Regions from separate parts of the Paenibacillus sp. 2KB_22 genome, predicted to be linked through region 2. Evidence: riboswitches for the same ligand, from Rfam matches in the RefSeq annotation. Region 2 holds a riboswitch; the other holds the start of a gene.
The links. A riboswitch is a leader RNA that binds a small molecule or an ion and turns the genes downstream of it on or off. The one in region 2 is predicted to bind cyclic di-AMP.
Positions count from the first base shown of each region.

Region 1: it holds a riboswitch for cyclic di-AMP, as region 2 does, so the genes downstream of both, AB4111_RS09395 (hypothetical protein) here and AB4111_RS30445 (C40 family peptidase) in region 2, are expected to answer to the same signal.

Region 1 is NZ_JBFRHG010000001.1:2,118,495-2,121,627, reverse strand. It holds gene AB4111_RS09410 (urease accessory protein UreF) at 1-183, opposite strand, end outside; tRNA gene AB4111_RS09405 (tRNA-Leu) at 605-687, shown strand; gene AB4111_RS09400 (glutathione peroxidase) at 837-1,316, opposite strand; cyclic di-AMP (ydaO/yuaA leader) riboswitch at 1,687-1,862, shown strand; gene AB4111_RS09395 (hypothetical protein) at 1,978-2,376, shown strand; gene AB4111_RS09390 (HAD family hydrolase) at 2,504-3,133, shown strand, end outside.
Region 2 is NZ_JBFRHG010000013.1:17,813-20,945, reverse strand. It holds gene AB4111_RS30455 (M1 family metallopeptidase) at 1-65, shown strand, start outside; gene AB4111_RS30450 (hypothetical protein) at 76-927, shown strand; cyclic di-AMP (ydaO/yuaA leader) riboswitch at 1,173-1,310, shown strand; gene AB4111_RS30445 (C40 family peptidase) at 1,314-1,784, shown strand; gene AB4111_RS30440 (GNAT family N-acetyltransferase) at 2,138-2,632, shown strand; gene AB4111_RS30435 (c-type cytochrome) at 2,783-3,133, shown strand, end outside.

The sequences.
Region 1 (3,133 bases), on a different contig from region 2:
GCCTTCAAGACGAACAATGCTGGGATGCAACTGACAACGCATGAATGATTCGAGATCTTCAGCATTACGAATGGTACCCTCCCTGATATGGATATCCATGCCGAAGGAATGGGTAAACCCTCCAACCTGAATAGAGGAATCAAGCAGTTTGACATAATCGAGCAGCTTATTCCCACGGTTCACAATCATTCGCCTCCTGTGTTCGTTAAATGTCATATTAAGTGACATTTATATTCTTTTTTGTTTGCTTTATGTTTGAAAATCCGAATTATATGATAGTTATCATCCCATAAATGTCCGCATTTTGTCAATAGAATTGGTGGGATTTAATGTATTAAATCTAAATTCAGTTATATGTGTTATTTTATATTACGTATAATGTAAGTTGTGAGTTGCAGGGAGGACTATATATAATGAATCAACAAAATCGGCTCTAGCCGAAAAAAGAGGGGATCGAATCTAATGATATGCAGTTCATGGATAAACATGACGAGAATATGCGTTTTTTGAGGAAAATGCCTACCCAAAAAGAAGGTTTAAAAAATACTTTACTTTTAGTTCTGAACCCGGTATAATCAATTCTGTTGCCGATTATTTACGACATGCGGTCGTGGTGGAATGGCAGACACGCTATCTTGAGGGGGTAGTGGGCGTATGCCCGTGGAGGTTCGAGTCCTCTCGACCGCATCATATGAACGATTAAGAAGAAGCTTTCCATTAATGGAAAGCTTCTTTTTTTGCTTTTTTGAACAGTCTGACATCAAGGTTTGAGAAAAAAAGGCCATCCATTACCGGGGACGATTGTACCTTCCCTTCCAGCTATGGCGGCCCATGTATTATTTTTGCAGCAAGTTCTTGATATCTTCTTCAATTTTGTCAGGTGTTGTTTTGGGAGCATAACGTTTAACTACCTGTCCGTTCTGATCCACGAGGAACTTGGTAAAATTCCATTTGATTGCTTTGGAGCCGAGCAGGCCGGGTGCTTCTTTGCTAAGGTGCTGGAAGAGAGGGTGAGCGCTTGAGCCGTTCACATCAATTTTCTCAAACATCGGGAAGCTTACGCCATAATTCATCTGACAGAACTCGGCGATATCGTCGGAAGATCCTTTTTCCTGTGCAAACTGGTTGCTTGGAAAACCAAGGACTTCAAATGGCGCATCCTGGAACTTGTCTTGCAGTTCTTGCAGACCTTTGAATTGAGGAGTAAGTCCGCATGAGCTTGCCGTATTCACAATCAGTAACACTTTATCACGGTAGTCGGACATTTCAACTTCTTGACCGCGAAGGGTATTCACTTTGTAATCGTAGACTGTCATCTCAATCGCCTCCATGATATCATCTGATACCTCTTATTATATTGGTTGCAATTAATTAATGCAAAACTTATATGGTGTTAAATGAATCAAAACAGGCAAGTTGTGCAGATTGCGTGAATGAATTGCGAAGTGATTTTCACCAGAGTGAGAATTAGATAGCCTTGAAGAGGTAGATAGAGTATAACCATATTGTAAGCGTTATTATATATGAATAATGGCGAAAATCTGTCGATTCGGTGATCTGTCCGGACTTTACACCGCCATGGCACGGGTGTATGATTCATAACGTAATTTCAATTTAAACTAAATTGTACTTGAAAAACGAAACAAACGATAATATCGCTCGATCTTAACTTAAGATATACGAACGATGTTTTAATCGCTGAGTTTCCATTCATTCATGAGTGGGAAACGGGGGAACCAACAGAATGCGCTGTCTTGGACAGTAGGCATTCATGGGGTGAATTTTCCGGTGACAGCCGGAAATAGGGCGACTCTCGCGCCCGAATCCGTCAGCTAACCTCGTAAGCGTTAAAGGGAGAGGCAACAAGCCGTACGCTGATTCATGGCGTTTTCGCCATGGGTTCTTTAAGAAGCGTTCGGGAGGCCTTGGTCCCCCACGCTTCTTTTTTGTTGTCTTTTCACGCCAAGGGAGGAACGAATGATGGATACTGAGATGATCTTAGTGACTGCTCCTAATGAAGCAGGACGCAAATTTATCAAATTGCTGATGTACAAAAAAATGCCGTTTGCCGTTCTAACCAACAGTGCAGGGGAAGAGCGCAGACTCCGTAGAATCGGAGTAGAGCATGTCATTCGCATGAATACGGCTGCAGCTCAAAAATGGTTTTTGCCGCAGGGCAGTGTGGGCAACGTGTTTATTTTCGAGAATAGCCTGAACCTGACCTGTCGTTATTTACAGATATGTCGATCATGGACATCGAAATCCCTGTGCGTCATTACGGAGCAAAGCCATCCGAAGGGAATCTATCGGGGAATGGGTGCAGACCGGATTGTATATTCGCTTAACGGAGAGGTCGGCTTTCTCCTCAATGGTTAATGCCATAGCTTGTGATTGCTCAGGTGTAAGGTGCCTGTTATAATTGAAAGTATCGATAAACGGAAATTTGAGGAGACTCATGCATGATGGTGAGTCTTCTTTTTTATGCTTACAAGGAGGAATTGGCGTGCCGGATGTGAGTGGATTAAAGTGGTTGTTTTTTGATGTTGGAGATACACTGGTGGACGAATGGGAGCCGGTTGATGATATTATCGGACAGTTCGTCCGCGAAGCCAGTGCTTTGGGGTATCCGGTAAAGATTGAGGCGGTACGCGAACTGTTCGCGAACTGTTACCAGAAATATGAGCAATGGCCTATGAGGGTGGCGATCCGCACATTCATTGAAGACGAGGGACATCAGAAACAGATTCAGGACAAGCTGAAGTTTCAAAAAGATCTTGAACGTCCTTTTCCTTCAGCGGATTCCGTTCTTCAGCAGTTGTCGCGGTATTATCGCATTGGCATTATTGCCAATCAAAGTCCTGGAACGGAAGAAAGACTGGAGAGTTACGGACTGCGGAAGTATGTTGATGTTCTGGCCTGCTCGGCTGAAGAAGGGGTGTCCAAGCCAGATCCAGAGTTATACGCTGTAGCCTTGAAACAGGCAGGTTGTGCGCCAGAGGAAGCCGTCATGGTCGGGGATCGGATTGATAACGATATCATTCCTGCCCGGAAGCTGGGCATGCATACGATTCGAATTATGCAGGGTTATGGAAGATTCCAGCCAGACCGATCGGATGATGAACGCGCGGATTGG
Region 2 (3,133 bases):
AATCCCGCTGGAGCATGAGTGTAACCAAACTAATAGAAGCCATATTCGGAGGTCTGTCATGGTGAGGTGGAAAAGGTGAAAGCGAAAATACGTGAAGGCTGGTTTCTCGTCCGTCAGCATATGTTCATTGCCGCACTCTTATTTCTTTATCAACTCATTTGGGGATATTTCTTCTATCGAATGGTACAATCGGCAGTCGTCCCACTACTCCTGCGCTATCCAGATTCTGATGCTGGGGAGCTAAGTACACTTTTGTTCAAAATGGAAAGTCAACTTAACTTGTCTACCCATCCGGAGGTTCATCGTTATCTATGGATCCTGGGGGGCATGCTGCTGGTTCGCATGTTGATCAGCCCCCTCATTCAGGCAGGGCTGCTCTACTCACTTCAGCACTTTAATTCTACAGAAGAGCGCATCCCATTCGTCCGGGGAATCAAAAAACTGTGGAAACCGATGCTGCTGCTGCACACCATACGTACATTATTGATACTTTTACCCGCATACTGGCTCATACCAAAGCTCTACTCGATTCTCATGGACGGATTTCATTCCCTTCAATTACTTTTGCCTGGTATACCTTATGTTGCTGCCTGGATTGTATATGGTTGGATCATCCACCATGTCATCCTCTACATGCAGTTCGGTGTGTCGGCACCAGAAGGAGAAGGCGGAGCTCACGGCACCCTCAAAGCACTCTGGATTGCACTGCGTCATCTCATCGCCGTTATCGGCATTGCACTCCTGCTGGGCGGAGTCCACCTGCTCGTCTTTGGGGCATTCACTTCAGCCTCATGGTTATTAACGGGACTTACCGGACTTATACTACAACAGACGTATCCACTTGCCAGATGTCTATTGAATCTGTGGAAAATATGCAGCCATTTCCGATTATGGCAGTCCAAAATATCCAAAGGTGAGAGCACATAGTTTAAAAATTGTTACCATCACATGTTAAACTCATGGCCTAATATGTACTTATAAATAGGCAAACCTCAACCTTTCCCCGTCAAAGGTCGAGGTTTTTTTTGCTAAATTTGTTGCTAAACGTTGCCAAAGCCGTACTCCTCTGTTACAATAATCGCAGTGAGTTTTTAGTAACAACTTTGTAATCTTTACATTCATATTTGTAACTACTTAAAATTAAATCGTCATTTCTTGATTTCGCAGGTGCATAACTAGCATAGCCAAATTCCTGGCACCTGGGAAGCGGGGGAACCAGTTATGGGTGAATTGATCTTGCTACAGAGGGATCATAGGGGACCTTCAACCGAATCCTTAAGCTAACCTCGCAGGCGTTGGAAGGGGAATATCTCTTGTTCAAGAAGAAATTAACCGCAGCTGTACTTAGCATCACATTCGCATTATCGCTTGGTGCAGGTAGCGCATTCGCAGATTCAAAAATGGATAAAGTAATTGATTCAGCAATGGGAACTACATACAAAAGTGGGGGAACAACGCTTAACGGCTTTGACTGCTCCGGATTTACACGGTATGTATTCGACAAATTGGGTATTGATTTGGCACGCCAATCCAGTTCCCAATTCGACATGGGCGATTCCGTATCCCGCATGGAAATGAGAGCTGGCGATCTGGTATTCTTTAATACAACAGGTAAAGGCGTATCACATGTAGGAATCTTTGTAGGGGATGGAAAGTTCGCACACTCCTCTTCTTCCAAAGGCGTTACGATCAGTGCATTGAGTGAAAACTACTGGGCCAATCGTTATGTTGGCGCTAAACGGATTATGAGCACGGACGCATATGAATCACTGGCCCTTGACTAGGGACAAGCTGAGCAACATGATGCTGTAACCATTAACCATACTGGAACGAAGCAAGAAGCATAACAGAACCGCCCGGTACATTCTCCGCAGGAATGTATCCGGCGGTTTTTTTGTGCTTCCATCCTGATTCATGTTGCAAGTTACCCTCGGGGCTATCCTGCGACATCAACAGGCTCATTTTGCGTTCGTTCGTCCGTGCCCTTATGATGTTTTTACCCATCCTGTTATAATATAAACGAAATTAACAGAACTTTTGTTTCATTTTTTTTCTGGTAAGGGTGACTTGCTAAATGAACTGCTCTTTTGTAGAGTGGACAAAGAGTTCTGTTTCAAGGAAAGGAGCATGCAAGTGTATGAAGGAAGCCCCTGTGACTTTTCACGTTGTACCCATGCGAGAAGAACATGCGGAGCTCATCTGCAGTTGGCAGTATGATCCGCCTTATAATATCTACAGCTGGCTCCCCTGGGAGCAGATGAAAGCACTGGAAGTGGAATTCGGAGATGCGCAGTTGCGGCAAGAGCAATATGCGACCGTCCTGGATCAGAACGATCGTATATGTGGATTTGCTCAATACTTCCCACTTCAAGGGGTAACTCGGATTGGCCTCGGCATGCATCCAGAGCTGTGTGGTCAGGGTCAAGGGACAGCTTTTGTCACGGCCCTTGTACAGGAAGCCATTCGCCGAAATCCGATGAATGAGATTGATCTGGAAGTGCTCACTTGGAATGCTCGTGCCATTCAAGTCTATCTGAAAAGTGGATTTGTCACTCAGGATACATACGAACGACAGACCCCGAGCGGCTTAAAGCCCTTTCACTGTATGGTTTATGAAGGGCCTCGTGATTAAAATCCATTGCAAAACAACCTAATTTGCGCCTTGTTATGTGATTAGTTCAAAAATTTCCCACAAAATGCTATGATGTCAGTACAGGTTCCGTTATAATGATATGGATAGTTTCAGGTTAGATGATCTTTCATTCTGGAGGGGACATAAGGGATGCACAAATGGATCATGAGCGGAGTATTTTTTGCAGCATGCGCTTTAGCTATTGTTTTAATGTTTACGCTTCCAGGGAAAGAAGAAGTGGCTGAAGAAGCCAAGCCCACCATGCCGGAAGTAACATTGGATGCCGGACAGGCTGAAGCATTGGTCAAAGCCAATTGTATCTCCTGTCACGGGGATCAGCTTCAAGGTGGCGTAGGACCTGCTCTGGCAAACATCGGTAGCCAGGATGATCTGGAGAAGATCTATACTACAATTGTCAAAGGTAAAGGCGGTATGCCTTCCTTCAAGGGCAAACTGCAGGATGAAGAGATTGCCAATATCGCCATGTGGCTGTCAGAGAAG